Regions from separate parts of the Rahnella sp. PD12R genome, predicted to be linked through region 1. Evidence: predicted binding sites of a transcription regulator. Region 1 holds the regulator's gene; each other region holds the start of a gene.
What was found. The regulator Fur, encoded in region 1, represses iron uptake genes when iron is present. The targets are predictions, from matches to a motif close to ATAATAATGAGAACNACTATCAA.
Positions count from the first base shown of each region.

Region 2: the regulator Fur is predicted to act here: its motif matches at 8,468-8,490, upstream of fes (enterochelin esterase).
Region 3: the regulator Fur is predicted to act here: its motif matches at 7,271-7,293, upstream of KWG64_RS07790 (TonB-dependent receptor domain-containing protein).

Region 1 covers NZ_JAHTMS010000001.1:212,000-222,698, reverse strand. Annotated here, with positions in the region: gene KWG64_RS01050 (PadR family transcriptional regulator) at 1-402, opposite strand, end outside; gene pgm (phosphoglucomutase (alpha-D-glucose-1,6-bisphosphate-dependent)) at 575-2,218, opposite strand; gene seqA (replication initiation negative regulator SeqA) at 2,243-2,797, opposite strand; gene ybfF (esterase) at 3,031-3,819, shown strand; gene ybfE (LexA regulated protein) at 4,075-4,356, shown strand; gene KWG64_RS01025 (methyl-accepting chemotaxis protein) at 4,422-6,086, opposite strand; gene fldA (flavodoxin FldA) at 6,497-7,024, shown strand; gene fur (ferric iron uptake transcriptional regulator) at 7,341-7,796, shown strand; gene chiQ (ChiQ/YbfN family lipoprotein) at 7,950-8,291, opposite strand; gene KWG64_RS01005 (OprD family outer membrane porin) at 8,305-9,717, opposite strand; gene glnS (glutamine--tRNA ligase) at 10,186-10,699, opposite strand, start outside.
Region 2 covers NZ_JAHTMS010000004.1:257,850-268,548, forward strand. Annotated here, with positions in the region: gene dnaG (DNA primase) at 1-196, shown strand, start outside; gene rpoD (RNA polymerase sigma factor RpoD) at 392-2,230, shown strand; gene mug (G/U mismatch-specific DNA glycosylase) at 2,314-2,811, opposite strand; tRNA gene KWG64_RS10480 (tRNA-Ile) at 2,954-3,030, shown strand; gene fepB (Fe2+-enterobactin ABC transporter substrate-binding protein) at 3,207-4,175, shown strand; gene fepD (Fe(3+)-siderophore ABC transporter permease) at 4,187-5,221, shown strand; gene fepG (iron-enterobactin ABC transporter permease) at 5,224-6,252, shown strand; gene KWG64_RS10500 (ATP-binding cassette domain-containing protein) at 6,249-7,052, shown strand; gene fes (enterochelin esterase) at 7,041-8,375, opposite strand; gene KWG64_RS10510 (TonB-dependent siderophore receptor) at 8,606-10,699, shown strand, end outside.
Region 3 covers NZ_JAHTMS010000003.1:127,869-138,567, forward strand. Annotated here, with positions in the region: gene KWG64_RS07760 (intermembrane transport protein PqiB) at 1-788, opposite strand, end outside; gene KWG64_RS07765 (paraquat-inducible protein A) at 781-1,434, opposite strand; gene KWG64_RS07770 (paraquat-inducible protein A) at 1,398-2,015, opposite strand; gene KWG64_RS07775 (DUF3313 domain-containing protein) at 2,041-2,703, opposite strand; gene dctP (TRAP transporter substrate-binding protein DctP) at 2,932-3,969, opposite strand; gene KWG64_RS07785 (hypothetical protein) at 4,125-4,502, opposite strand; gene KWG64_RS07790 (TonB-dependent receptor domain-containing protein) at 4,681-7,101, opposite strand; gene KWG64_RS07795 (TetR/AcrR family transcriptional regulator) at 7,479-8,090, shown strand; gene KWG64_RS07800 (SDR family oxidoreductase) at 8,234-8,959, shown strand; gene KWG64_RS07805 (siderophore-interacting protein) at 9,017-9,829, shown strand; gene KWG64_RS07810 (tannase/feruloyl esterase family alpha/beta hydrolase) at 10,068-10,699, shown strand, end outside.

The sequences.
Region 1 (10,699 bases):
CTGTTCTTCGAGCAGCGTCAGCGTCGGGTAAATCACGCCCGGGCTTGGCACGTACAGGCCGGAAGACGCTTCTTCAATCGCTTTGATCAGCTCATAACCATGACTCGGTTTTTTAGCAACCAGCGCCAGCAGCACGCGGCGTAAATCACCGTGCTCAAACAGACGATGCACACCACGATCTCCGCGGCGGCCTTCACCGCGCCCGCGACCTTCACCTCTTTCACCACGACGCCCTTCGCCGTGTTCTTCACCACGATGACGCCCGTCCCGGCGCAGCGCATGACGTTCGCTGTGATCGCCGCTCTGACCGTCAAAAGATGACTCATGGCGGCAATGACCGCGACGCCCTTCTTCTCTGCTTCCGTGACCGCGATGGCGGCCTTCAAACATTTTGCTAAACATAGTTGATGTCCTATTTAGATATATCGAATTATTTCGATATATCTAAACTAGATCGAATTTCAGAATCTGGCAAGTCTGAATGCGCATTTAGATATATCTTTTTTACATCGAAATTTAGAGCAAAAAAAAAGCGCTGAATAATCAGCGCTTTCGGTGCAGTTAAGAAACGGTGTTATTTGGCGTCAGCGAGAACTTTGCTGACGATTTCCACGGCTTCTTTTTCAATTTGTTCGCGGTGTTCTGCGCCGAGGAAGCTTTCACAATAGATTTTGTACGCTTCTTCAGTACCGGACGGACGTGCGGCGAACCAGCCGTTTTTGGTCATCACTTTCAGACCGCCGATAGACGCGCCGTTACCCGGCGCGTTTGTCAGACGGGCGGTGATCGGGTCACCGGCCAGTGTGTCTGCTTTCACCTGTTCAGGAGAAAGTTTGGACAACGCGGCTTTCTGCGCGTGAGTCGCAGGCGCCTGAATACGGTTGTAACTTGGCGCGCCGAAACGGGCAGCCAGTTCGTTGTAATGTTCCTGCGGGTTTTTACCGGTCACGGCCGTAATTTCTGCCGCCAGCAGGCACATGATGATCCCGTCTTTGTCGGTAGACCACGGCGTGCCGTTGAAACGCAGGAAAGAAGCCCCTGCACTTTCTTCGCCACCAAAACCGAAGCTGCCGTCAAACAGGCCATCCACGAACCATTTGAAACCCACCGGGACTTCGACCAGTTTACGGCCTAAGTCTTCAACAACGCGGTCGATCATCGCGCTGGAAACCAGCGTTTTGCCGACGGCGACGTCTCTGCCCCACTGCGGACGATGCTGGAACAGGTACTGAATCGCCACCGCCAGATAATGGTTCGGGTTCATCAGACCGGCAGGCGTCACGATACCGTGGCGGTCATAATCCGGGTCGTTTGCAAAGGCCAGATCGAATTTATCACGCAGCGCCAGCAAGCCGGCCATCGCGGATTCAGACGAGCAGTCCATGCGGATCACACCGTCGTGGTCGAGATGCATGAAGCGGAAAGTCTGATCAACTTCATCGTTAACCAGCGTCAGATCCAGTTTGTAATGCTCTGCGATACGCCTCCAGTATTCGATACCGGAACCGCCGAGAGGATCCACACCCAGTTTCAGACCTGCTTTCTGAATCGCGGCCATATCTACGATGTCGGTCAGCCCTTCAATAAACGGCTGAACCAGATCCTGCGCCACCAGATGACCACTCTTCCACGCCAGATCCAGAGACTGACGCTTGACGCCTGCGAGCTTCGCCGCCAGCAATGCGTTTGCGCGTTTCTCAATCACCGACGTCAGATTAGTATCTGCCGGGCCGCCGTTGGTCGGGTTGTATTTAATCCCGCCATCTTCCGGTGGGTTGTGCGAAGGCGTGATGACGATGCCATCGGCCAGTGCGCCGCCTTTGAGATTGTGCGTCAGAATCGCGTGAGACACCGCCGGAGTCGGGGTGAAACCGTTATCTTCCTGCACAATGACGTCAACGCCGTTGGCCGTCAGCACTTCCAGCACAGAGATAAACGCCGGTTCGGACAGCGCGTGGGTATCTTTCCCCACGTAGCACGGGCCGGTAGTGCCCTGCTCTTTACGCACTTCAGCAATCGCCTGCGCAATCGCCAGGATATGCGCTTCATTAAAGCTGTGACGCAACGAACTGCCGCGGTGACCGGACGTACCGAATTTCACTGCATGGGCCGGGTTTTGCGGGTCCGGTTGCAGAACGTAATACTGTGACGTTAACTGCGCCACATTGATCAAATCGCTTTGCTGAGCAGGTTGCCCTGCACGGGGGTGATTAGCCACTGGCGTTTCTCCCTTACGCTGAAATTAGAGGGTGCCGCACACTTTGTCAGTCAGTTCCGCCGGGAACTGCATGAGCTGCATGATGTGTTCGATCATGCTGCGTTTGCGACCTGTGTTGGTGTTCGTAATAACCCAATACGGCGTTCCGGGAACGTGTTTAGGCTTGGTATGAATGCCGTTTTGCAGCAGGGTTTGCTGGTCACCGGCAAAATAGGTACGCGTGCGGCCATGAAGTGAATCGGTCGCAGCGGCAAATTCTTTTGGGTTCAGGCAATACAAGGTCGACAGGATCAGCATAAAGCGGTTAACCGCTTTGGTCTGCTCTGCATATTCGTCAGACAGTAACAGTTCGCGAACGGCGCGGACTTTATCACGCGACGTCGGCGCGGCGGTGGCAGCAGGTTTTTCCTGTGCGACGGTCCCGGCAATAACGGCGGACGTTACTGGCGCGGCAGGAGCGGTCTGGCCGGCAGTAAATTTCAACATACGGCGCAAAATATCAGACGCACTTTCACCGATTGCTTGCGTGTGGCTGGCAATGTAGCGGTAGAGTTCTTCGTCAACCTCAATAGTTTTCATCTTTATCCAGTACTGTTTTTTCTACTAAATTCATTCAAAAGGATTATACAAATTTCTACGCGTTTACGAACAGGTGAATTGCGTCGCTAAGCAAAAAGCAGATTACTTCCCGTTTTCGCCGCGTTCGCCTTCTGTTCCACGTTGTCAAATCCCGCTCAGGCATCTGGCAGAAACTTTCTGTTTTAAAAAAATCATCCGCTACTCATGATAACCTAATGAGATTGTTTATCTGTATGAACTTCGCCATGAAATTACATTATCGCCTGCAAGAACCTGAAGTCGCTGGCAGCGATGCGCTGCCGGTTCTCCTGATCCACGGACTGTTCGGAACCCTTGATAATCTGGGGATTCTCGCCCGCGACCTGAAACAACAGCATAGAGTGTTGCAGGTTGATTTGCGTAATCACGGGCAATCCGGGCGTTCGCCTGAGATGTCTTACGCCGCGATGGCGCAGGATTTAATGGAAACGTTAGATGAAGTCGGTTTCCAAAAATTCATCGTAATCGGCCATTCCATGGGCGGAAAAGCGGCTATGGCACTGACGGCGCTGATCCCCGACAGAATTGAAAAGCTCATCGCCATCGATATTGCGCCGGTGGATTATCACGTGCGCCGTCACGATGAGATTTTTGCTGCGATTAATGCCGTCACCGGAGCCGGATTGCGCGATCGCTCTTCCGCCACCGAATGCATGCATCAGTATATAAAGGAAGACGGCGTGATTCAGTTTCTGCTGAAGTCCTTCCGGCAGGGAGAATGGTGCTTCAATGTGCCGGTTCTGCTGAGCGAGTATGCCAAAATTGTCGGCTGGGAAGAGGTTCCGGCGTGGGATCGTCCGGCGCTGTTCATCCGTGGCGGGGATTCGCCTTATGTGCAGGATGCGTATCGCGAAGATATTGGCCGTCAGTTCCCACAGGCAAAAGCCTATGTGGTCGCCGGAGCCGGTCATTGGGTGCACGCAGAAAAACCCGACGCCGTCCTGCGCGCTGTGCATCGTTTCATCGATTCGCCTTCGGTTTAACATCCTGGGGATAAATTGTGCAAAAAGTCTGCACAACTTCGAAAGTTAACGTGAAATCAGGGCAATCAGGCGTTGTGAACCCCAGGCGCGCCAGTGTATGATTGCGCGCTATAATTTTGCCGCCCCGTTTTACTCAGGTCGAGTTACGGGGGGTAAATTGGGTCAGGGTTTCTTAGCCCGAAATGTGTGAAACGCTCGTCAGGAATCGGCTTGCCGTTTTCCGATGTAAAAACTTCCCTGGTTGTACCGCTACCTATGGCAAAAGAACAACTGGATCGCACGACGATTGATCTGTTCGCAGATGACCGCCGTCCGGGGCGTCCAAAAACTAATCCGCTTTCCCGTGATGAACAGCTCAGGATCAACAAGCGCAACCAGTTACGCCGCGATAAAGCGAGCGGTCTGCGTCGCGTAGAGCTGAAAATGAACGCCGATGCTGTTGATACCCTCAATAAGCTGGCAGAAGAACGCAATATCAGTCGTAGCGAACTGATTGAAGAGATGTTGCTGTCGCATCTTAACGGTCAGGAAGGCTGATAAAAAAGCGGATAACCTTCCGGTTATCCGCCTGTTTTCTTTCCTTTTACGCCTTAACCCTTACCTCAGAACGTTTCCCAGTTTTCACTGCTTTTCGATGTCATTACACCGGTTGCAGGCCGTAACAACGGCTGAGGAACCACGCTGGCAGGTCGTTTTCCGACATTCGTGATGCTGTCTTTGAGTTTGAACGTTGCGACGGCGTTGTTCAGCAATGAAGCCTGCTCTTCCAGCGAAACCGCCGCGTGTGAAGCCTGTTCCACCAGTGCGGCGTTCTGCTGCGTTACGCTGTCCATTTGTGTGACCGCAACCGCAACCTGGCTGATGCCTTTGCTTTGCTCATCAGACGCCGAAGCGATTTCCGCCATGATATCCGTAACATGCGTGATTGAACGCACCACTTCGTTCATAGTCTGACCGGCGTTTTCCACTAGTTTTGAACCGCTGTCGACGCGGGAAACGGATTCGCTGATCAGCGATTCAATTTCTTTCGCCGCCTGCGCACTGCGCTGTGCCAGATTCCGGACTTCACTGGCGACCACCGCAAACCCACGCCCCTGTTCGCCTGCACGCGCGGCTTCTACCGCGGCATTCAGCGCCAGAATGTTAGTCTGGAAGGCAATGCTATTGATAACAGAGGTGATTTCCGCAATTTTCTTCGAGCTGCCGGAGATATCTTTCATGGTGCTCACGACGTCAGCCACAATGTTACCGCCCTTCTGCGCGGTAGAAGACGCTTCCATCACCAGCTGGCTGGCGTGATGCGCGTTGTCTGCATTGTGTTTTACCGTTGCCGTCAGCTCTTCCATACTGGCTGCCGTTTCTTCCAGTGCGGATGCCTGTTCTTCAGTACGGGAAGACAGATCGTTATTCCCGGCTGAGATTTCGGACGCGCCCTGATAGATGTGGTTGGTACAGTTGCGGATGGTCTGAACAGTATTTTCCAGGCTGGACTGCATAACGTTAAGCAGCGGAATCAGTTTACCCGCGCAGTTTTTGCCGAACTCTTCCAGGTAATGCGTCAGGTCGCCGCTGGCAATTACGGCGAAGTGATCGCGGATTTTATCCAGCGGTTTCACCAGCGCCATCACGAGATAACGGTCGGTCAGCAGCAAAATAAGCAGGCCGAGAGAAAAAGCCGTCAGCAGAATAACTTTGCTGTAATAAGTCAGATGGTTTGATTTGGTCTGCGCCGCCTCGAAATCGACCGCAATCTGCCCGCTGACTTTTGTCATTGAGGCACCAAAATTGCGGCTCAGCGCTGGAACGGTATCGTTCGCCAGCTGATTATAGGCATCGAAATTTTTGCCAACGGCCGCTGAATATAACGGCGTAACGCCTTGCGTGACCAGACTTTCCCAACTTGAGACCAGTTCCTGAACTGACGCTTCATCTAATCCCGGATGCGGAGCCGTTTTGAAACTCGCCAGCGCCTGTGACAGACCATCGAGTGACTGTTTTGCCGTATCAAAAATTTCCGGCCCTTTTGACGGATCCGCCTGAAGCTGCCCCACGGCACGACTTAAGCGTGTGACGGTACGGAAGTACTGATCATTTCCTTTATTGATCAGCGCCATATTGTTGACCAGTTCGGTACTGTTTTGGGTGTTCTGCGTGAGCGTATTCAGGGAGGTGACGGTGTAAATAGACACACTCGCCCACATGACGCAAAAAATGCCCAGAATCGTTAATAATGCGGCCCTGATGGTAATATTTTTTAAAAACTGCACGATATGCCTCTCTCGAAACAGGACTGTTTCTGGTCTGAGGATTGACGGGGATGCGGAGAATCAAGACAGGTAGCCAGCAGGCGTTTGCCCCCGGACATGTTTGAACACCTCTCCGGGCATCGATTTCTTTATTATGTTGAGATTCCTCTCGCATCATCTATCGGCGTTCAACGGGCAAACTTAAGGAGTGGCGGAAATTATTTCTTAATTTTGCTTTTATCCTCAATAAGTTTGAGGTTATTTAAAGCACACGAAGGCGATAACACTTAAAAAGATTGCCCGATAAACTTATCCACCAGTTAAGAAGGCGAGCTGAAACATATTCTCCGCCGCGCGAGTTTGCTATCATCTGCGTTATTATTGCCTGCAATGCAGAGCACTTCATTGAGAACAAGAGGTTAGGTAATCTTATGGCCGTAGTAGGTATCTTCTTTGGATCCGATACAGGTAACACCGAAAACATCGCGAAAATGATCCAGAAGCAATTGGGTAAAGATGTTGCAGAGGTGCATGACATTGCGAAGAGCAGCAAAGAGGATCTGGAAAAATTCGATATTTTGCTGATCGGTATTCCAACCTGGTATTACGGTGAAGCGCAGTGTGACTGGGACGACTTTTTCCCGACGCTGGAAGAGATAGATTTCGAAGGCAAGCTGGTTGCGCTGTTTGGCTGCGGCGACCAGGAAGACTATGCCGAATACTTCTGTGATGCGCTCGGTACCGTGCGTGACATCATCGAGCCACGCGGCGCGGTGATCGTGGGTCACTGGCCAACTGAAGGCTATCATTTCGAAGCTTCAAAAGGTCTGGCCGATGATAAGCACTTCATCGGGCTGGCAATTGACGAAGATCGTCAGCCGGAACTGACCAACGAACGTGTTGATGCATGGGTCAAACAGATCACAGAAGAACTGAGCCTTTCAGAAATTATTGGCTAAAAACCCTGTTGGCCCTGAGGATTTATTCTACAATTGAAGGGCCAAACTATTACTGAAATTAACAATTTAACCGCTACAAAATTGTAACTTTCGGTGGTATCAAGGTACACTGAGTTCATCTGTTTTTTCTATCGATCAAGTCGTTGCATAATTGAATGTGACAGGCATTTTGTGATCTTTATTAACAGGCTACGTTTTTGAGAATCGGCACACTTCCCTTAAACGAAGAATCCTTAAACGACAAATTTTTGTGCCGCCGATGCCACAGGCTGCATGCCTCAACTTGATTAGCACATAGTAACAGGACTGAATCCGCATGACTGACAACAACACCGCACTGAAGAAAGCCGGCTTAAAAGTCACGCTTCCGCGCCTCAAAATCCTGGAAGTGCTGCAAGCGCCGGAAGGTCATCACGTTAGTGCGGAAGATCTGTACAAGCAACTGATTGATATGGGTGAAGAAATTGGCCTGGCGACGGTTTACCGCGTTCTGAACCAGTTTGATGACGCCGGTATCGTTACCCGTCATAACTTCGAAGGCGGCAAGTCTGTTTTCGAACTGACTCAGCAACATCATCATGATCACCTGATCTGCCTTGATTGCGGCCGCGTTATTGAATTCCGCGACGAATACATTGAAGGCCGTCAGCGTGAGATTGCGAAGAAACACGGTATCAAACTGACCAACCACAGTCTGTATCTGTACGGCCACTGTGAAGCGGGCGATTGCCGCGAAGATGAATCTTTGCACAATGACAAACCTGCGCAGTAATCTGCACGGTCAGTCCGAATAAATTAACCGCTGAAAGGCGGTTTTTTTATGTTAGCGATTCAGGCAGAGAGTTAAAACGCAAAACCCCGGCAAGCCGGGGTTTGTTGTTTCTTTATATCAGGCGCCAATATATGACTCAGCGTTCACATCCTGTTAATTAGCTGGCTTTGGCGAATTGTTAGAACGAATTTCCTGCCAGATTTTGCCGCAGTCTGCCGCGTAAGCCTGACCATCGCCGGTTTTACGCGCCGTCAGACAGCGCTGATAATCCACCACACGCACGGTTTCCTGATCGGCAAACTGCTTGTGCTCCTGTTCCTGTTTCAGAACATCAAGAATGGTCTGGCACGACGCCACTTTGTCCGGCGAGCCTTCTGCTTTTATGATGCAGTTGCTGTACGCCTGGCGTAGTTTCGCATTTTCGGTTTGCGTAGCCGTTGGCGCACAACCGGCCAGTAACAGGGAAGTCACGACCATCATCAGTAATTTATTCATCGGTTTAGTGTCCTCAGAAAATAGTGAATGGAGCGATAACGATGAATTTCACGTCTTTTTCATCCTGGAAAATGTTGCCGTAACCGCCGCCCCAGCTCGGGATATCCGAGTGGTTGTCGTACTGGGTGTAATGCAGTTTGAACAGCGTACCTTTCGCGCGACCTTCCTGAATGGTGTACAGCGCATCAAGGCTCCAGGCACTTTCTTTCAGGCGCTGGCTCTGGTCATAGATTGGATTGGTACTCGGTTTGGCATCCCACGCGTAAACATAAGAACCGCCCACTGCGAAGCCCGGCAGATCCCATTTCGCCAGATCGTATAACACACCGGCGTAAACCGCTTTTTCGCCGTTGGCGTTGAAGTCAGAACGGTTATCCCACCACACATCAAGACGTCCGTTAGAAGAAGAGTACGTCGGGGTCATGCGTTGTAAAAAATAACCCTGATTCCCCTCAGCTTTGACCATCGTCCCTTCCAGACGCCAGTTGAACTGGCCGGTGGTATAACCGAAAGTCAGTGCCTGCAACCAGGCCAAACCGTCATACAGGCTGTTCGGATCGTTCTGGTTGCTGATACGATCTTCCGCGCCGTAGAACTGGTAGCTGGTGGTGAGCGGGTTGCCCATCAGATCAATTTTGTACGACGCTTTGGCGAAGTACTGATCGACGTAACTTTCAGCCTGACCGAAAGCCGCTTCAAGCACGAGATCATTTTTGAAGTCGTATTTCGCACCCAGCGAGTGGATATAGGAAACACCGGTTTTCTTGTCGTTCTGGCGGAAATCATCCATCTCCAGATGCCACGGCGATTTGTATTCATCCGCCCACATGTAGGAGAAACTCAGTTCGCCCGGATCCCCAAAATCATGTTTATACCCGGCTTCGGCACCGCGATAGGTACCCGGCATAAAGCTCCAGTGCGGGGCGATCAGCGTTTGTCCGGTCGGCTGAATGTAACCAGCATGGCCCCAGAATCCGCCGTATTTGAATTTACCGGCCGCTTTATAGAGGCTGACGCCGCCTTTATCGCCGGAATAATCTTCGTCATACGCATGGTTTTTGGAGGAGAACGCGATTTCGTTCGGGTGTCCGCTGTCGCTGGCTTCGGCTAATTCGATCGCGGTAAATGCGGCGACGTCGATACCGAACATGTCCCAGGCATAGCCGGAGGAGAAATCGAGATTCAGGTTGGCGGTCGCGTGCGAAAGGTTGGTGGCGTATTTGTCGTAATCGGGGTTATTCACCGTGACTTTTGTGCCGTCAGGGCGGGTTTCTTCTTTGGTTTTGTTCAAATCTTTGCGGTCGCGTTCGCGCTGCCAGTAATACACACCGCCGGTCAGCGTCGAATCATCAATAAAGCCAGCCGCTCTGGCCTCTTCAGGGAACATCATTCCGCCGCCCAACAAAGTGCCAGCCAGCGTGTACATCACAGGTTTCAGGTAAGCCGATCCCCTGCCCCTGTTAAGGTGCTTGTGCATAGAAATTCCTCATTTTGACTAAAAAAACGTGCAAAACCCAAACGGGTATTAAAAGCGGCCGCCAGAGGCGTAACCGTATAAAGCAGGATTAAGAGTATTTTTCGCGACGCGAATTATCAATGGGTAATTAAACCCTGATGGCTGAAGTATGACAAAGTGCACATAAAGATGAAAAAGTGTAACAAACGAGGAATGCGAAGGTTTAAATCAGTGGACTCTGACAATCGACAAATAAAACAGATAATTAAGTAAAAATCGTATTGATTTAAACGTTTCAGCACTCTGATATTCGGAAAGGAAGGTCCTAAAAAGCAAACATGAAAAATGCATTAATTCGCGATGAAAAAGAAAATTCCGTGAATTTCTGACATAAAAAAACGCAGCCGGAGCTGCGTTTAGCAATCGTTCATCGGTGACTTACGCGACGGGTTTTGATTCCCAGGTATCACGCAGGCCAACGGTACGGTTGAAGACCAGATTTTCAGCGCTGGAATAGCGGCTGTCAGCACAGAAGTAACCTTCACGTTCGAACTGCAGGCTGATTTCAGCCTGTGCAGCCACCAGAGAAGGCTCAACGAAACCGTGCGCGATCACCAGGGATTCCGGGTTGATCGTGGTCAGGAAGTCTTCTGCCTGGCCCGGGTTTGCCACGCTGAACAGACGGTCATACAGACGGAATTCCGCCGGTTTGCCTTCAGTAGCGGAAACCCAATGGATCACGCCTTTCACCTTGCGGCCATCGGCAGGATCTTTGCTCAGCGTTTCGATGTCGTATGAGCAGAAGATCGTCGTCACATTACCTTCGGCATCTTTCTCAATGCGTTCCGCTTTGATGACATACGCATTGCGCAGACGAACTTCTTTGCCCAGCACCAGACGTTTGTATTGCTTGTTCGCTTCTTCGCGGAAATCAGCCTGATCGATATAAATC
Region 2 (10,699 bases), on a different contig from region 1:
TCTGGCGACATGGAACCACATGATCGTTGAGGAGATGGTCGAAGAGGAATTTCGTGCCACGCTGGCCAGCCTGTATGACTCTATTTTAGAGCAGCGGCTTGAAACCCTGATAGCAAAAGCCAGGACGCATGGCCTGAGCCCAGAGGAACGCACAGAAGTCAGTTCCCTGAACCAGGTACTCGCGAGGAAGTCTTAAAAAATAAGAACATTAATGATAGCGCGTGAAGCGTTATCACAGAAAACACGGCTTAAGTGCCGATATATAGCGGGGCATGGCCCTGCGCAGAGCCGCCCTGGTGGGCCGCGGCACAATAAACGCCCCTAACGTTATTGTTGGCGATGTTACCCGACCGACACCAACCCAAATACTCTGAAGTGTGGATACCGTCTTATGGAGCAAAACCCGCAGTCACAGCTTAAGCTACTTGTCACCCGTGGTAAGGAGCAAGGCTATCTGACCTATGCTGAGGTCAATGACCATCTGCCGGAAGATATCGTCGATTCCGACCAGATCGAAGACATCATCCAGATGATTAACGACATGGGCATTCAGGTTCTTGAAGAAGCACCTGACGCCGATGATTTGATGCTGGCCGAAAACCGCCCTGATACCGACGAAGACGCTGCAGAAGCGGCGGCGCAGGTACTTTCCAGCGTTGAATCTGAAATTGGCCGTACCACCGATCCTGTGCGTATGTATATGCGCGAGATGGGTACCGTTGAACTTCTGACCCGTGAAGGCGAAATCGACATCGCCAAACGTATCGAAGACGGTATCAATCAGGTCCAGTGCTCCGTTGCTGAATATCCTGAAGCTATCACTTATTTGTTAGAGCAATATGACCGTGTTGAAGCAGGCGAAGTTCGTCTGTCTGACCTGATCACTGGTTTTGTTGACCCTAACGCCGAAGAAGAAATCGCGCCAACTGCAACTCACGTGGGTTCTGAACTGACCACTGAAGAGCAGAATGATGACGACGAAGACGAAGATGAAGACGACGACGCTGAAGACGACAACAGCATCGACCCGGAACTGGCTCGCCAGAAGTTCACCGAACTGCGTGAACAGCATGAAGCGACGCGTCTGGTCATCAAGAAAAACGGCCGTAGTCACAAGAGCGCAGCAGAAGAAATCCTGAAACTGTCTGACGTGTTCAAACAGTTCCGTCTGGTGCCAAAACAGTTCGATTTCCTGGTTAACAGCATGCGTTCCATGATGGATCGCGTTCGTGCTCAGGAACGTCTGATCATGAAAGTGTGCGTTGAACAGTGCAAAATGCCGAAGAAAAACTTCGTCAACCTGTTCGCCGGTAACGAAACCAGCGATACCTGGTTTGATGCCGCTCTTGCCATGGGTAAACCGTGGTCTGAGAAGCTGAAAGAAGTCACTGAAGACGTACAGCGCGGCCTGATGAAACTGCGTCAGATCGAAGAAGAAACTGGCCTGACTATCGAGCAGGTTAAAGATATCAACCGTCGCATGTCGATCGGCGAAGCGAAAGCCCGTCGCGCGAAGAAAGAGATGGTTGAAGCAAACTTACGTCTGGTTATTTCTATCGCGAAGAAATACACCAACCGTGGTCTGCAGTTCCTCGACCTGATCCAGGAAGGTAACATCGGCCTGATGAAAGCCGTTGATAAGTTTGAATATCGCCGTGGTTATAAGTTCTCAACTTATGCGACCTGGTGGATCCGTCAGGCTATCACCCGCTCCATCGCCGACCAGGCGCGTACCATCCGTATCCCGGTACATATGATTGAGACGATTAACAAACTCAACCGTATTTCCCGTCAGATGCTGCAAGAGATGGGCCGCGAACCTACGCCGGAAGAGCTGGCTGAGCGTATGCTGATGCCGGAAGACAAAATCCGTAAAGTGCTGAAAATCGCGAAAGAGCCAATCTCCATGGAAACGCCAATCGGCGACGATGAAGATTCGCATCTGGGTGATTTCATCGAGGATACAACCCTCGAGCTGCCACTGGATTCTGCAACGTCTGAAAGCCTGCGTTCTGCAACGCACGACGTTCTGGCTGGCCTGACCGCACGTGAAGCGAAAGTTCTGCGTATGCGTTTCGGTATCGACATGAACACTGACCACACTCTGGAAGAAGTGGGCAAACAGTTCGACGTTACCCGTGAACGTATCCGTCAGATTGAAGCGAAAGCGTTGCGTAAACTGCGCCACCCAAGCCGCTCCGAAGTGCTGCGCAGCTTCCTGGACGATTAATCGTCCTCAGGCTGTCAGCCATTAAAAAGCCCCGCCTTTCTCTGGAAATGGCGGGGCTTTTTTTATCAGGGTTCGCCAGAAATTCAGGGATTCAGCGACGTATACAGCTCACGATATGAAGCAACCAGCTCATCGAGCGTCGCGCGGTTCAGCCCGCTGGGATTCGGCAAAACCCAGACATCAGTCCGGCCAATTTTCAGCGCCTGATGCCCCCAGTTAACCTTGCTGATGCCAAACGCCTTGCTGAAGGCCTGCTTACCCAGAATGGCTAACGCACGCGGCTGATAACGCAAGATTTTCTCTTTGAGCATCTCACCGCCATCGCGCAATTCATCACGGTTTAACTCGCTGGCTTCAACCGTCGGGCGCGCTACAAGCGCCGTGATCCCGCAGCCGAAATCCTGCAACTGCTGCCACTCTTCCGGCGCTAACTGACGCCCGGTAAATCCCGCCTGATGAATGACTTTCCAGAAACGGTTACTGCCATTAGCAAAAGGATAACCTTTGTGAGCAGAAGAAAGACCGGGATTAATGCCGCAGAACACAACCTGAAGATCCTCCACGAGGATATCTGTAAGCATAATGTTTTCCTGAGACGTATTTGCTCGAGTTATGGGTAAAAAAGTCTGCGAACACAACATACTAGAACTGTGCACAAAACGCGCATACAAACCGAACACATATAGACCTGTAAGCAAGGTTTACCGTATAATCCCGCACCTCGGCCCTTTAGCTCAGTTGGTTAGAGCACGCGACTCATAATCGCTTGGTCGCTGGTTCAAGTCCAGCAAGGGCCACCAAATTTTAGTTTCAGATTCAGACGATTAAGCTACTTCGCAAGAAGTGGCTTTTTTGTTTCCATAACCCCCTTCTTAACCAGACCTTTACCCTTATTCTCCCCTACCCGCGATTGACCCCGCCTCGCTCAAATATAATAATGAGAACCATTAACATTAAAGATTAGGGAATGGATCCAATGATTAGCGCTGGTTTTCGCATTTTTGCAGGGATCGCCGGGCTTTTTTTATCACTGTTTTTCACCACTCACGCCTTTGCGGAAGGCTGGCCTCGCGAGATAAAAACTTCTCATGGCATCCTCACATTGCAGCAACCTCCGCAGCGAATTGTGTCCACCAGCGTGACGGTCACAGGAACATTGCTGGCCATCAACGCGCCCGTAATTGCCAGCGGGGCTTCCGGGGCAGACAGCCGATTTGCCGATCAGCAGGGCTTCTTCCGCCAGTGGGGAGATGTCGCGAAACAGCGCGGAGTTGAACGTCTGTACGTCGGCGAACCGAATGCCGAAGCCATTGCCGGTCATGCTCCCGACTTAATTATTATTGCTGCCACCGGCGGTGATTCCGCCCTGAAACTTTATGATCAGCTCTCCGCGATTGCGCCGGTCATGGTGGTTAATTATGACGACAAAAACTGGCAGGATCTGGCGAAGGAATTAGGTCAGGCAACCGGCAAGGACGCCGATGCTGCTGCCGTTATTGCCCGGTTCGAGGCACGTGAAACCGCATTAAAAAAAGCCATGAAACTGCCGCCACAGCCTGTTTCTGCACTGGTTTACAGTGCCGATGGCAAAACAGCAAATCTCTGGACCCCCGCCTCACCGCAGGGACAGTTGCTGCAAGAGTTGGGGTTTAAACTGGCCCTGGTGCCTTTGAATATTGCCGCCAGCCTGAGCCAGGGCAAACGTCATGACATCATTCAGCTTTCCGGCGAGAAAATGCCTGACGCACTGAACGGCCAGACCCTGCTGCTATTCTCCGCCAGTCAAAGCGACTCGGAGCGCCTGCTGAGCAATCCGTTCCTCGCGAAATTACCTGCCGTAGAAGGCAGGCACGTTTATGCGATGGGTGATGACACTTTCAGGCTGGATTATTACAGCGCCAGCAACATGCTGACGCAGCTTGAAACCCTGTTCGCCGCCCGCTGATGCCTCGTCTTATGCGTGCAATTCCTGCGCCCCGCGTTTCATCGCCGGGGCAGTTTTCGCGACAGGCCACCGGAATACTGTTTGCCGTGCTGCTGCTTGTTCTGATGATGGCGCTGAGTCTGTTGCTGGGCGCGAAATCTCTTCCATTCAGCACCGTGATTTCAGCACTCAACGGGCACTGTGCCAGCGCTGACTGCGTGATCGTCACCGACGCCCGTCTGCCGAGAACGCTGGCAGGTTTACTGGCAGGAATGGCGCTCGGATTATCGGGCGCGCTGATGCAAATCCTGACCCGTAATCCGCTGGCCGACCCCGGTATTCTTGGCGTTAACGCCGGTGCCGGGTTTGCGGTCGTTCTCGGGATTGCCTTCTTTGGTGCCACAGATGTCAGCGGTTATCTGTGGTTCTCGTTTGCCGGAGCCTTATCAGCGACGATGCTGGTCGCCATGATTGGCGCACTCGGGCGCGGAAGGCTGGATCCCGTTCGTCTCACGCTGGCGGGCGTTGCGCTGGCGGCCGTTCTGGAAGGGTTCTCATCGGGAATTTCCCTGCTGAATCCGCAGGTTTACGATCAGCTGCGCTTCTGGCAAGCCGGTTCGCTGGATATCCGCAATATGGTGGTGTTCCGTACCGTCACACCGCCGATCCTTTTCGCCATTTTCCTCAGTTTGCTGATGACCCGTTCCCTGAATAATCTGACGATGGGCAGTGAACTGGCGACCGCGCTGGGCACTAAAATCATCACGACCCAGCTGCTGGGATTACTGGCCATCACGCTGTTATGCGGCAGCGCGACAGCGGCCGTCGGCCCCGTCGCATTTGTGGGTCTGATGGTGCCGCATATGGCACGCTGGATTTGTCGTGCGGATCCCCGCTGGCTGTTGCCGTGGACGCTGGTTCTCACGCCGACGCTGTTGCTTGCGGCGGATATCGCCGGGCGGCTTCTGGTCAGCGGTGAGTTGCGGGTTTCAGTCGTCGTCGCCTTTATCGGCGCGCCGGTGCTTATTTTTCTGGTTCGCCGCCCCGGCGGATTGCGCAGAGGTTAGCCATGAGCCAGAGAGAATCTGAATCCCGCACGCTGAAAAGAAACACGCTAATTTCTCGGCCATTTCTGACGGCGGTGGCGTTAGCTTTATGCGCACTCTTACTGGCGATATTTGCGCTGGGCAGCGGCGCGCTGGCGCTGAAACCGGCTCAGGTCGTCAGCGCCCTGCTCGGCGATGGCCCGAAAAATCTGCACATCATTGTGACGCAGTGGCGTCTGCCGCGTGTGGTGATGGCGCTGATCATCGGCGCGGCGCTGGGCGTCAGCGGTGCGATTTTCCAGTCACTGCTGCGCAATCCGCTGGGCAGCCCGGACGTCATCGGTTTTAACACCGGCGCCTACAGCGGCGTTTTACTGGCCATCGTGTTATTCAACGCCAGCGCGGGTGAAACCATGATCGGTGCCATGGCCGGAGGCATCGTCAGTGTGCTGCTGGTTTATGCGCTGGCGTGGCGTCAGGGCGTCGAAACCTTCCGCCTGATTATTGTCGGTATCGGCGTGCGGGCGCTGCTGATTGCGGGCAATACCTGGCTGATTATCAACGCGTCGCTGGAATCTGCGCTCACCGCCGGGTTATGGCATGCGGGTTCGCTCAACGGGATTACGTGGGAGAAAAGCCTGCCGGTGATCGCCCTGATTGTCACGGCGCTGTTCCTCGCCCGGCTGCTGTCCTCGCGAATGCGTTTGCTGGAAATGGGTGACGATACCGCGTGCGCGCTGGGTGTGCCGGTGGAACGTTCGCGTCTGCTGCTGATGCTGGCGGGCGTGGCATTAACCGCCGCTGCGACGGCGCTGGCCGGGCCCATTTCCTTTATCGCGCTGGTGGCACCGCAGATTTCCCGCCGCCTGTGCGCCAGCCAGCAGCACGCGTTATTTTTTGCCGCACTGACCGGCGCACTGCTGCTGCTCGCCGCAGACGTCGCGGCGCAGCGTCTCTTCCTGCCTTATCAACTGCCCGTCGGCGTGCTCACCGTCAGTCTCGGCGGTATTTATCTGATTGGTTTGCTCATCCGGGAGTCCCGCCGCTCATGAAGACTGAACATTTTTCACCGCTATATGCCCAGAACCTGACGCTCGGTTACGACAAAAAAGTCATCGCACGGGATTTATCAGTGTCGATTCCGGAAGGAAAACTGACGGTGATTATCGGGCCTAACGCCTGCGGAAAATCGACGTTGTTACGTACGCTGAGCCGCCTGATGCAGCCGCAGTCCGGCACGGTTTTTCTCGACGGAAAACTGATTGGCGATTACGGAACGAAAGACGTGGCAAAAAAGCTGGGCTTATTGCCGCAAAGTTCGACCGCGCCGGGTGATATCACGGTGGCCGATCTGGTCGGTCGCGGGCGCTATCCGCACCAGAATCTGTTCAGCCGCTGGAATGCGCAGGACACGCAGGCTGTCGATGACGCGATGCGGGCAACCGGTGTTTATGAACTGGCGGAAAGCACAGTGAATTCACTGTCCGGCGGGCAGCGGCAGCGGGTGTGGATTGCCATGGTGTTGGCGCAGCAAACGCCGCTGCTGCTTCTGGACGAGCCGACGACCTGGCTGGATATCGCGCATCAGATTGATTTGATGGAGCTGATGTGTCGCCTGAATCAGGAAAATGGCCGGACGCTGGTCGTCGTGCTGCACGATCTGAATCAGGCCTGCCGCTACGCCGGGCATCTTATCGCCATGCGCGACGGAAAAATCCTCGCAGAAGGCGCGCCTGCCGATATCGTGACGCCGGAACTGATTGAGCAGGTTTTCGGATTGCGTTGCTCAATCATCGACTGCCCGGTGTCACATACGCCATTAATTATTCCGCTCGGCAATTTAGCCGTCTGACGGAGGATCTCCGGCGGCCCACTGCGTCTCATCCCACAGACTGCACAGGCCGTCGAGCAAACCGCCGCGCCACCACAGCGCGTCGTGCCCGCCTTCCAGCACACGGTAATGCACCTGATTGGGGGTCGGTTTCAGCAGTGCCTCCATCTGATTATTCACGTCATAAATCAGCTTTTCGTTTCTGCCGGCTTCCATAAAGATTTTCAAATGGCTGCGTTCCCCCAGCCCTTTTTCAACCTGCGACAGGATGCTTTCCGCTTCTTGCTGATCATCACTGGCTTGCTGACGATGGCGGCGCGGCCACCAGAAAGACCCTGACTGACTCAGCACGCAGCCGAAACGTTCGGGCCAGTGCAAACCGGCGTAAAGCGAAGAAAGGCCACCAAAACTCTGCCCCGCGACTACCGTTTTTTGCGCGTTATCGCTGTGCGCGGCCAGTTTTCTTACCTGAGGCAATAACTCGTCCTGCACCGCCAGCCAGAACTCCGGATTGCAGGTCAGCTCGCGGCTGCGGGTTTGTATATCAATAACATCGATCAGCACATAGACCGCGTCGGGCAGCGCCCCTTCGCGCGTGAGCTGCGTCAGTGGCTGCCAGACGGGCATCTGTTTCGCCCAAAACTGGCCGTCGAGCAGGATCGCCAGCGGGCGCGAGGCAGGCTCCTGGCTTTCGCCGGGGGTAAACACCCAGACGTTTCGCATATTCCCCAGACGCGCACTTTTCCAGCGGAATGTTTGTAACGCAGCCGGAGCTTGCGGCGCTTTCGGGCCATCAAGATCAAACTTTTCCCAGGCGGGCTGTGGCAACGCTTCCGGCATATGCAGGCCGGACAACGCATGGGATTTTGCACCGGGCCACGGCCGATGCGGATTCAGCGGATCGTGCGTCGCGTGGCGGAAGAGGTTTTTCCACCATTCACGCGCGGCAAGCATGCTCTGATAATCATCGTTATTTTGCGGAAATTCAGCGCCGGATTCGGTACGTGGGATCAGGCTGTAGCTTCCGCGCCAGTCTGCACGCAATTCGGTCTGCCAGTGCCAGACATCCGTTCCTGCCAGCCGCTGCAAACTCTGCGGCGGCGACGACTGATGGTGATCGGTGATGCCGTTGATGTTGATCCAGACACGCCGGGTCTCCGACGTCGTTTCGTCGCCCTGCGGATCCCGCCAGAAGAACGTCACACGACAAAAACCCTCGCGCGAAGGTTCTGTCCACGGCGTTCCCCGCGCAGCAATTTCATTCCACCACGCGGCACTTCCGGCCAGAGGTTCCAACAACATGGCCTGAGCCGCAGTTTTTTGCGGATGCTGATATTTCATCATTTTTTACGCTTTACAGCCTTCTGGCAGACAAGAAAAAACATTCCCGGTATGGCGCTTTACACTTTCCCTACAAATTAGGAATGGGAATCTAATTGATAATTGTTTTTATTTGCAATAGTGTGTTACCGCCCGTAACGCGGGTCAATAAAAACTACACACACAACAGGCCATCCTCCTGTTCAATCTCGCTATTTTTCAGGAAAGGATGGAATTTCAGGGCAGAATCCGACATGAAAAGCAGGCTACCACACTATTCGCTGGCAACCTTAATCGGGCTGGGATCAGCGCTTACTTTCCCCGTCAGCGCAGCAGAAACCTCCGCAACAACCGCAACAGAAACCGGGACTACGGCCACTGAAACGCCGAAAAAAACCGAAGACACTCTGGTCGTCACCGCTGCACAGCAAAACCTTCAGGCTCCGGGTGTTTCCACCATTACGTCTGATGAAATCCAAAAACGCCCACCGGCACGCGACATCAACGAACTGATCCGCACCATGCCCGGCGTAAACCTGACCGGCAACTCCACCAGCGGCCAGCGCGGCAACAACCGCCAGATTGATATCCGTGGCATGGGCCCGGAAAACACCCTGATCCTGATCGACGGTTTACCGGTGAACAGCCGCAACTCCGTGCGTCAGGGCTGGCGCGGCGAGCGTGATACCCGCGGCGATACCAGCTGGGTTCCGCCAGATATGATTGACCGCATCGAAGTGATCCGCGGCCCGGCGGCGGCGCGTTATGGTAATGGCGCGGCAGGCGGCGTGGTGAATATCATCACCAAAAAAGACACCAGCGAATGGCACGGCTCGTGGAATACCTACATGAACGCGCCGCAGCACAAAGAAGAAGGCTCAACGAAACGCACCGATTTCAGCCTGTCCGGCCCGCTCAGCGACCAGTTCAGTTTCCGTCTGTTTGGCGGCTACAGCAAAACGCAGGCTGATTCGCAGTATATCAACGACGGCCATCAGTCCGAACGCACCGGCACCTATACCGACACCGTTCCGGCCGGTCGCGAAGGCGTCATCAATAAAAATATCGACGCCATGCTGCACTGGGATTTCGCCCGCATGCAGTCACTGGAGTTTGAGGTGTCCAACAGCCGTCAGGGCAACCTGTACGCCGGTGACACACAAAACACCAATACCAGCGCGCTGGTTAAAAGTATGTACGGCAAAGAGACCAACCGTATTTACCGCCAGTCCTACGCCCTGACGTACAAAGGCGCATGGGACAACGGTGTTTCCACCACCAACTATGTGCAGTACGAAAAAACCCGTAACTCACGCATGGATGAAGGTCTGGCGGGCGGCACCGAGGGGATTTTCTCTGACGACAGCTTCAATACCATCGCGCTGGGCGACATTCTTGCGCACAGCGAAGTCAGCATTCCGTTTGATTTAGGCGTTCCGCAAACAGCAACATTTGGCACTGAATGGAACCAGCAGAAGATGAAAGACCCGTCTTCCAACATTCAGTCTATGCTCGGCGGTGCCATTGACGGTATCGACAGCACCGGTCGCAGCCCGTATTCGCAGGCGGAAATCTTCTCGCTGTTTGCGGAAGACAACATCGAACTGACCGACAGCACGATGCTGGTTCCGGGCCTGCGTTTCGATCATCATTCTATTGTCGGCAATAACTGGAGTCCTTCCCTGAACCTGTCTCAGGAACTGGGCGATGATTTCACGCTGAAAATGGGGATCGCGCGTGCCTACAAAGCGCCAAGCCTGTATCAGACCAATCCAAACTACGTGCTTTACAGTAAAGGCCAGGGTTGTGCAGCCAGCGGCGGTGGCTGTTATCTGGTGGGGAATAAAGATCTCGACGCAGAAACCAGCATCAACAAAGAGATCGGACTTGAGTTCCACCGCAACGGCTATCAGGCGGGCGTAACCTATTTCCGTAATGACTACCGCAACAAAATTGAAGCGGGCTATCTGCCAACCGGCACATCAACGACGGGCACCACTGACGTTTATAAATGGCAAAACGTTCCTAAAGCCGTCGTTCAGGGGCTGGAAGGTACGTTGAATATTCCGGTCACCAGCACCATTTCCTGGAATAACAACGGGACTTACATGATTGAAAGTAAAAACAAAGAGACCGGCGATTATCTGTCGATCATCCCTGAATTTACGATCAACTCCACGCTGAGCTGGCAGGCAACGGAAGATTTCTCCGTGCAGTCCACCCTGACCTGGTATGGCCGTCAGAAGCCGAAAAAATACAACTACAAGGGTGAAGCCGTAACCGGAAGTGAGAAGAACGAAGTCAGCCCGTATTCAGTGGTTGGCCTGAGTGGCACGTACGTGGCGACT
Region 3 (10,699 bases), on a different contig from region 1:
GTGGCGGCGGGAGTGGCGTCCGGTGGATTGGCAAAGGCAATGCCGCCGGCAATAACCGACGCCATGGTCTGCGTTTTCAGCTGTAATCCTTCGGAATCGAGCGATAAATCCAGCCCGCTGGCATTCCAGAACCGCGTGCCAGAGGTGACGAAACGGTCATAGGGGGCGTCGATAAAGACGTTAAGGCTGACGCCTTTGCCGTCCTGGCGCAGCGCGTAGGACGACACCCGGCCCACGGGCACGCGGCGGTAATACACGGCGGAACCGATATCCAGCGAACCGAGATCGCCCGCTACCACTTCAAACTGCCTGCCGGGCATGCCGTTGATGACCGCCGGTGGCGATTCCAGCCCCTGAAAAACCGAACCGGTTTTGCCGGATGTACCGGTATCCAGGCTGATATACGCGCCGGAAAGCAGCGTGTCGATGCCCGAAACGCCGCCCATACCGACGCGCGGGCGTACTACCCAGAAGCGGGTATCGGCTTTCGCCAGGTTTTCGGCATTTTTCATCAGTGACACTGTCACGAGTACGCGCTGACTGTCCGGGCTCAATGTAATGGATTTCACCAATCCGACGGTGACGTCTTTGTATTTCACTTCGGTTTTTCCGGCCTGTAATCCGCTGGCGGTCTGGAACGTGATCGAAATCTCCGGTCCGGCGGAGACCCACATCTGAAGAAACAAAAACAGCCCGATTACCGCAGCGGCGACAGGCACCAGCCAGACCAGCGACGGACGCCAGCGGCGCGGCGTGATTTCAGGTGCCGGAGAAACGTGTTCACTCATTCTTGTTATTTTCCCAAATCAAACGCGGGTCGAACTTCATGGCGGCCAGCAGGGTAAAAATCACCACCGCACCAAAAAAGACAATGCCGGTGCGCGGTTCGGCTGTGCTGAAACCGGGGAACTGCACCAGTGCGGCGACCAGTGCCACGACCATGACGTCGAGCATCGACCAGTAACCGATATATTCCGTCAGGCGGTACATCCGGGCGCGGCGAACGCGGATTTTGGCCTGGCCTTTTCCGGCGGCAAGCAACAGCCCGCCGAGGATCAGGAATTTGGCGCAGGGCACGACCACGCTGGCAATAAAAATGACGGTAGCGACGCCGTATGAACCGGACGCCCAGAATTCTGCGATGCCGCCCAGAATGGTATTTTCACCGCGGTGACCGGCAAATGAGCTGTACATCACCGGCAGTAAATTGGCGGGTAAATACAACAGCAGGGCGGTCAGCAAAAACGCCCATGACTGGCTGCGGCTGTCCGGCTGGCGCGGGTGCAGCGCCGCATGACAGCGCGGGCACGGCAAACGATGAACGCCGGAAACATGCTCGCAGACCAGCCCGCAAACGTGGCAGCGGACGAGCCCCTGCGGTAGCGCCTGAACGGGCATCACGGGCGGTAGCCGCGGAGGGTTTTGAGTGTCCATAACGGCTGGAAATCCTGATGATTGATCACCGGTAACAGCAGACATAATCCGAGCAATGCCCAGGTACCGGGGCCGGTGGTGATTTCAACCAGGCCGGAGAGTTTGATAGCGGCAATCAGGATACTCAGCAGCGCGACTTCCGCCATGCTCCACGGTGCCAGCCCGGCGAGCAAACGCATGGCGGAGGCAAAACCGGGCGCGGCTTTTTTCCTGCACGCGTGAAATAACACCCAGCCGAGCAGCAAAATTTGCAAACACGGGCAGACGATCATCAGCAACGCCAACGGGATCGCCAGCGGCGACGCATAGCTGTGTGCCAGCGCCATCGCGGTTTGCCATAGCGTGGCCGCCTGCGACTGGCCGTGGAAGCCGATTTCCAGCACCGGAAAAACATTGGCGATGATAAAAAACAGCGCCGCCGTGAGGGTGAGCGCGAACCATTGTTCCAGACTCAGCCAGCTTCCCCGATATAACACCGCCCGGCAGCGCGGGCAGTGTGCGGCCTCGCCGGGCCGCACGGATTTTCGGGTATACAGGCTGTCGCAGTGTTTGCAGATGATTTGCTGCGGATAGATTTTCATCACGAGCCCTTTCTGATTCAGCCGGTTATTTCAGCTGTTCCTGCAACTGATCCGCGCCTTTCTCCAGCCCGGTTTCTGCCGCACTCAGCGCGCCAAAAGTCGCCCCGATGTTCAATGAGTTCGGGTACTGGCGTGAGATATAGGATTTGAGCAGCTGATTGCTCGGCGCATCGTAGATTTCCACCGCATAACTCACCGAGCCGGTAAACGACCCTTGTTTGCCGCGGATGGACTGCACGATGTTGTACGGCCCGCCCATCAGGTCAAAGCGTGTGAACGTGCCGACAAACGGCGTACTGGTTTCCGCGCCGGTCAGCGTCAGACGAATGCGCAAGGTGCCCGGCGTGATGGCGTTGGTCAGCGGGAACCGCTCCGCCACGCTTTTGCCGAAGACCTGCTGCATATGCGCCGCCAGTTGTTGTTTTTGTTCAGGAGAAACGTCATCAAACTGGGCATCCAATCCCTGATAAATCACCACCGGATCCACAATGGCGCGGGAATATTTATTCCAGTCGACCGGCGTGTTGTAGCTGAAAGCGATATGCCCGGATTCATCCTGCGTGTCAGGTTTCATCTGGGAAGAAGAAGTGACCCCGGTGTAGGGCACAGGCTGGGTACTCGCGCACCCCGTTAATAAACCTAAAGAAATCAAAGCTGCCAGCGAATAGCTGTTTGTTAACGCAGACATACGTCTTACCTTCTTATGAAAAAATGCAGCGGGATGTCGGTTTACTTTTTCATTAAACCGTACAGTACGGTACATTTATGAAGTAAGACAATTCTCCTGTCAAGAAAATGTACAGGTGGGTTCAGTTATGAAAGTAAAAAAGAGAATGTGTGACAAATAGCGGTTTGCGGGGAAGGGCGAACAAACGGGTTCCGGCAAAGGCGGCCACCTCTGCCGGGTCGGCTTTATTTACCTCATCTCATCCGCCAAAATTGCGCGGACTTTTTCCAGCACCGGAGCCGCCTGTGTCACGCCTGCTGCGGTTTGCTCTTTTGCCCACGCGGCCTGAATCTCCGGATACCGGCTCACCGTTTGCCAGTGTTCCACTTCGCTGTGCTGAAGTTCACGGACGTTTGCGCCGTCTTTGCGCAGCGCATCCAGCTGGTTTATATAGCCGTTGTCCATCGCCTGACCGGCAGTTTTGTAGGCAGTTTCTGCGGCGCGGTGAATGGCATCCTGATCGGCTTTCGCCAGCCCGTTCCAGACTTTTTCATTCATCACCAGCAGATAAACGTGGCCGAGCCACAGCTCGCGCGAGACTAAAACCTCCGGAGCCATTTTCTGAATTTTCAGATCATAACCGCTGTCCACGTTGACCATAATGCCGTCCAGAGCGCCGATCTGAAACGCCTTCACCGTTTCCGGCCCCCACGGCATCGTGACCGGCTTCGCGCCCGCATTTCGCAGGAAATCCTGATGCCAGAAACTCGCCGAACGCCACGTCGTGCCCCGGATATCTTGCAGATTTTTCAGCGGATGTGTGCTGAAAAACGCCACCGGATAACCGGTACCGAAGAAAATGTTCACGACGTTTTCGTGATGTAATTCGGCGGGAAAAGCCGGAATTTCGGCGTAAACGCGGCGGAAGAATGCGATCTGTTTGTCACCGGTCGGCCCGGCGGGAAAGCTTTTAAAAATCTGATGCAGCGGCAAATCCCTGGCTGCGTATTCCGGCACAACGGTGCCCATATCCGCTGCTGAACCCTCACTGATTACGCTCAGCGCGTTATAACCGGTCGCCCGTTCACTGCCCCAGTGCGCGTTAATTTTCAGGCGACCCTGTGATTCTTTTTCAATCGCCGGGAAGAGAACGTCATTGATGAAGCGGGTGCGCGTACCGCCCAGCGGTTCATGATCGGTGTAGTTCAGCAGGGTGGTGGCGGTTACACAGACGGGTGACAGCAGCAGGGCGAGCACCAGCGCGAGCGGTTTTCTGATTAATTCCATGTAATCTCTCAATGAAATAATGATGAGGAAAACAGGAAGTCTATCGGTTTCAGGCGGATGCGGTTGTGCGCGGCAACCGTTTATTTGCTGATAATCAGATACAAAAACGCCTCTGCGAAAAGCGACAGAGGCGTGGAAAAACATCTCAGAAGCCATTACGGAACGGAACCGGCCACTGTAAAGGTGCAGCCTGTGTCGATACTTTGATTGAGACCGGCAATAACGGCGTTCAGTGCGCCTTGCTGATTTTGTGCATTACCTGTTTGTAATGATCCCGAAACAATCACATGCGCGACGGTGCTCTGTCCGTTAACTCCGTTGACCTGAACCTGAATATTATATTGCGTAACGGCACCCGGAATATGCCCCTGCATATCGACACGCATGACACCGTTGGTTCGGAGTTGCCCCGCAGCCCGCCAGAGATCGGCATATTGCAGCTGTGCAATCACATTGTAGGCGGACTGTTTCTGAGCATTATTTGGCAGATAAATATGGGGGATGGCAGCCCCCTGAGTACGGGTAATCGGCATTTTTTTATTTCCTTTCGCTACGGGACAGCATGGATGGAAATTAAAAACTAGCACCAGAGATACGATGAGAAAATCTGCCAGATGGCCGTGGGATATTGGCCTTAGCCTGACCTTGTGACATAAAAAAAGCGCCATGTTTTCACATAGCGCTCAGGTTTTTCGGGTGATGAATTATCGCTTAGAAATCGACATTCACGCCCAGCTGGAAGCTGCGGCCTGGCATCACGGCCAGCGCTTTATTGTATGCATCCTGATTGGTGGTTTCAGTCAGGCTGCGGCTGCTCAGGTAATCCCAGTACTTACGGTCGGTGATGTTATACACGCCGCCGCTGAGTTTTACGTTTTTCGCCACTTTCCAGTAGGCCGTTGCATCAAGCAAACCGTAGCCAGGAACATTCATGTATTCCGTGGTGGAATCGGTTATCGGTGTACCGGCGTTGGTGTAGCTCTGACGGTTGGTCGCTTCGGCTTTTTTGCCTTTCACGAAGGTTGCGGTCAGCGCCGTGCCGTAGATGCCTGACGGGTCATCCCATGCCACACCGGCTACAAATTTCATTGGCGGAACGCTGTCGATATCAACGTATTTGTCGCCCGCGTAGCTGGATTTGGATTCACCCTTGGCGTAACCCAGTGCGAAGCTGGTGCTCAGACCGTCAACGCTGCTGAACCACGTACCGTAGTTGATTTTGGTGCTCAGATCGCCACCGTAGATAAACGCTTCATCGCGGTTTTCGGCCTGATAAATCGTATAAATATTGGAAGGCACGTTGGTGAACATGCCCGGGTTAGCCGAGCGGGTGTAACGGGTGTTGGCGATGAAGTTTTTGTACGTGTTGTAGAACACGGCCGTTTTGAAGGTCACGCCTTCGGTCGCTTCACCTTTCATGCCCCATTCGAAGTTGTTGCTGGTTTCGGTTTTCAGATTGGTGTTACCGATCAGCGCATATTGCTGAGAAGCGGCATAAGAAGAACCGAGGTTCCAGGAACCGTAAAGCTGGCTGGCATCCGGGAACTGCGCGCCACGACGGTATTGCAGGTAAGTCATCAGCTTAGGCGTGATGTCATACGTGAATGCCAGTGATGGCAGAACTTGCGTATCGGAGTTGGCTTTACCGTACAAAGTAGAAACCTGGCTTTCAGACACGGTGCTGTTAGACAAATCGGAGAGGTCTGTCGCTTTCGTATTCTGGTAAGCCACACGCACCGCAGGCACGATGCCGAAGTTATGGCCGTCGAGGTCAAACTTCATGGTGTCTTGCAGGAAACCGCCGAGAACGTAAGAACGGCTGTTGGCTTCCGGCTGCATGATGGTGGTGTAAACACTCTGATCCGGGCTTTCGCGGAACGGACGTTCAGTGTTAGAGATGCGACCGTTAATCCCGGCACTCAGCTCGTGGCGACCCAGCGTTTTGAGCCAGCTGGTTTCCGCGCCATAGGTGCTGACGTCGTAGTTGGAATAGACGTTCATCATCTCTTTGCTGGCGTTCGGCATGTACGTGTTGTCGTGCGCCTGGGTGTACTGGTAATAGACTTTGGAGACCACGGCGTCAGCGAAATCGTTGAACGGTGTCCATTCGTCTTTCAGGCTTGCGCCCCAGCGGCGGGTGTTACTTTGCTGCTGCGCGGTACCCAGAATGGAGCTGCCAGCGCTGTTCCACGCGTCGTAATGGGTGTGATTGATTTTCTCGTAGTAATCGAGCGTGCCGGTGAATTTATGTTCGTCGTTTGGCTGCCAGATACCGGACGTCATGATGGCGTTAGAGTGCCAGTTCGCCGGATAAGCGTCGTGCGTCCCGCTGTTGTTGCTGGTTTCCTGACCGTCGCGGCGGCTGATCGCCACAAGTCCACGCAGGGTTTCGTCACCGGCAGCGGCAGTAATGCCGTTGTGCCATGAACGGTCTGAAGAATCATAATCAGACTGGTAACCGAAATAGGTTTCTTTGCCCGGACGCAGGTAATCGTCTGCGGTTTTTGGCAGGAAGGAAACGGCACCGCCGATGGAAGTGTTGGCGCGTTCGGCTGACGTTGCACCGGATTCGATATCCACCTGGCCGTAAATATACGGGTCGATGTAATCACGGCCGATGCCGGATGTGCCTAAACCCGCGCGGCTGGCGTAGCTGCGGCCGGTAGCACTTGGCTGTGGGATGCCGTCAACATCGATGCTGACGCGGTTGCTTTCCAGACCACGAATGTTATAGCCGGTGTAACCGCTGCGGTCGAAGCCGCTTTTGCCGTTGCCGGAACCGCCACTTGAGCCGGTCGCGGTGATCAGTGGCTCATAACGCATGATGGTACCGAAATCGTTACCGCCACGTTTTTGCATTTCTGCCGCAGTGATGGTGGTTTTTGAGCCCGGCGTTTTATCCGGCAGGGTCTCGGTGACGGTCATCACTTCTTCATTGTTCTGTGCCAGATCCTTCGCACTGCGCACCACCGGTTTCTTTTTGATGGTTTCTGTAGATTGCGCTTTGTTCTGTGCCAGATCGGTGTTGTCTTTAACGGCTTCCGCTGCGTTTACGTTAAAGGTGGTGGTGAGAATCGTCCCCATGAAAATGACGTTTTTCACCAAACCCTGCTGTGTAAAGGATTTGAACATTTGTTTTTAGTCCTGCACTAATTTTTTTAAGTTCTGCTCGCATTTACTGCCTTTCGACAAATTCAGACGCGCTTGTCATCTGCTTTAATCTTCCGTGAAAAAGCCGTTGTCCTTATAAAATATGGGTTTAATTACAGTCCTTACCCATTTCAGCTTTGTGCGAATGATAATGATACTGATAATTGTTATCAACAAATTGGTAAATAAAAATGCGCTTCTTAACGAAATCTTTGCACTTGGTTCTGAAAAATGGGCTACGCGGCTCGCTTTACAAGGCGCAAACCCGTCGTTAGAGTGGGGACATCAGGGAACTGTACTGTACAGTTTCGCCGCGACGGTTTTTGGCCGTGGCCGTAAAAGCAACGTCAGGAGGGAAGATGAAAGTCCGCACCGAAGCCCGCAGGGAGGCGATTATCGATGCCGCAGCGCAATTGTTTCAGGAAACTGGTTACGAACGCGCGTCAATGAATGAGCTCGCCCGGCGTCTCGGCGGCTCCAAAGCCACGCTCTACAGTTATTTCCCGTCGAAAGAAGCGTTGCTGGTGGCGGTGGTGAAAGCCTATGCCACCGGGCATCTTTCCGACGCCGTCAGCGATCTGACCCAAACGTGGGCGGAGGCCGGTCTCGAAACCATCCTCACCCGTTTTGGCGAAAGAATGTTGCTGGTGCTGACTAATGATGTCTCCGCGCTGGCGGTGTATCGCATGGTGATCGCCGAGTCCGGGCATTCTGAAATCGGCACGTTGTTTTATGACGCCGGCCCGCGGGAAAGCGTGGAAATCCTGGCAACATTCCTCGCCAGCGCGATGGAGCGAGGGCAACTGGCGCAGGCCGATGCGCATCTGCGCGCCTTACAGTTTCTGGCGCTGGTGACGGCGCAAACCAATACGCGCGTCTATCAGCGTAATCCGGCACCGCTGGAAATTGCAGAAATCCGCCAGATGGTGAGCAGCGCTGTCGACATGTTTTTGCGCGGCGCGGTGCGTTAATTCACGGGCTGCGTTCTGCTGTACAGACCTCCAACCGACCTTCTTCACGATGGCCGGTTTTTTTTTGAAGTCATTGCATAAAATATTACTAAGATATATCTTTCACTGAATTGAGAATGATTCCACTTCTGAAGGAAAGTGCGATGAACGAATTATCAGGGAAACGTATTCTGGTGATTGGCGGCAGCTCCGGTATCGGGCTGCGCGTGGCGGAACTGGCGGCAGAGCAGGGTGCAAAACTGACGCTGGCGGGCAGAAATGCAGAGCGTCTGGCGCAGGCCAAAACTGGGCTGACGGGCAGCGGCGCGGAAGTCGAAACCGTGATCCTCGATGCGCACGACCACGCTGCGCTGGAAGCTTTTTTTGCTGAAATGGCCGCTTTCGACCACGCTGTTTCAATGGTCGGTGACGTCATGGGTGGCGGTTTTCTGTCAGCCGATATGGCAACAATCCGGCGCGTGATGGAATCCAAATTCTTCACGAACGTCCTGATTGGCAAGCTGGCGGCCACGAAACTGAACGCCGGAGGCAGTCTGATTTTCACGTCGGGAACCGGTGGCCGTGCGCAGGATGCCTGCGCCAGTTATACCGGCAATCTGGGCATTCAGGCGCTAGTGGAAGGCCTGGCTGTGGAACTTGCGCCCGATGTGCGCGTGAATACGGTGGCACCGACCTGGACGCCCACGCCGTTCTGGCGCGATATGCCACCGGAGCAGTTTGAAACCATCAGGCAGCGTTTTGAAACCAGCATTCCGCTGCACCGGGTTGCGACCATCGATGAGCTGGCGTCGGCCTATATTTTCCTGATGAGCAATACGTTTATTACCGGTCAGAAACTGGCCGTTGACGGCGGTATTATGCTGGGCTGACGGGCTGGCACTGATAATAATTTCGAATACTAATTTCGGAACAATGAGAGAAAGAATATGGAACACAAACGCACTGAATCTTCCGCCGCCAACCTGCCGGTGCGCGTTAAGAACGAACTGGTTTTCCGCCACATCACGGTAAAAAGCGCTGAAACGGTTTCCGGCTGTTTTAAACGCATTGTACTGAACGGCGACGAGCTGAAAGGTTTTACGTCCCGCGGTTTTGATGACCACATCAAACTGTTCTTCCCGGCGAATCAGGGCGACGTGATTGTTCCGCCGACCGCCACAGAAGACGGCATTGCCTGGGGCGAAGGCCCGCGTCCGGTTAACCGTGAATACACGCCGCTGCATTTCGATGCGCAAACCCGCGAACTGACGCTGGATTTTTATATTCACGACGGCGGCGTGGCCAGCGAATGGGCCGACAATGCCAAACCGGGCGATAAGCTGATCATTGGCGGGCCACGCGGTTCCCTGATTATTCCGACGACCTACCGGTGGCAACTGTATCTTTGTGATGAAACCGGTCTTCCGGCAGTAAAACGCCGCCTGCGTGAACTGAAAGAGGCGGCTGTAAACGCAAAAATTACCGTACTGGTGAAAGTGAAAGATGTGAGCTGCATCAGTTATCTGGATGAAGAAAAAGATTTCAACGTCGAGTGGATCGTCAGCGATGAGCACAATGGTTATCGCGAAGACGATGCGGTGGTGCAGAAACTGAAAAGTCTGATGCTGCCGGAAAATGATTATTACGTCTGGGCCACCGGCGAAGGGAAATTCGTCAAAGGCCTGAGTGACTATTTCACCGAAACCCGCGGGCTGGACGCAAACTTTGTCCGCTGCGTGGCGTACTGGCACGCGAAATAATTATCCGCGCCGGAACTGATTTACCCCTGTAAAGCGTGACGGAATAATTCTCCCGCAGATAACAGAACGTATTTTCTCTGTTATCTGCGGTTTATTATCTCAGCCGCCACAAATTAATACTTTGTTGCAACTGCCGCGCAAATCATTACGGCAGCCGCCCTGAACGCCATTATTTATTATTTCTGCCATCATTATAATTCTTATGACAAATTCTGAATCTTTATTCAAAGGAATGGTTATGAAATTAAAAAGCCTCAACGGGCGCTGGCGGGCGCTTTGTCTGTTACCTCTGCTGTTAGCCGGATATTCCTCCCTCAGCGCCGCGGCTGATCCCACTGCACCTGCGCGGGAGGTGGTCAGGCCGGTGATGTCCTGCGCAAAACTTGCCGACGTTTCACTGACGGACATCGGCGGCGAAGGCAGCCGGATCACGACCGCCAAAGAAATCACCGTGAACGGTGCACCGGCCTGTGAAGTCGATGGCAATCTGCATCCTGAGATCGGTTTTCAGGTGATCCTGCCGGTTTCATCTTGGCAGCAACGCTATATGCAAATCGGCTGCGGCGGCCTTTGCGGGAATATTCAGCTGCAAATCGGCGCAGCAGCGGGTTGTACGCCCTTAAATACCACCGGTTTTGTTCTGGCCGCCACCGACATGGGCCATTCCATGAAGGAAGGTGACTTTGGTAAGGATCCTCAGAAACGCGTGGATTTCGCCTACCGCAGCCAGCATCTGACGGCGGAAGTGTCGAAAAAGCTGATCACGGCGTTCTATGGCCGCGCGCCTGCGTATTCCTATTTTAACGGCTGCTCGGACGGTGGCCGTGAAGCCCTGATGGAAGCGCAGCGTTTCCCGCATGATTTCAACGG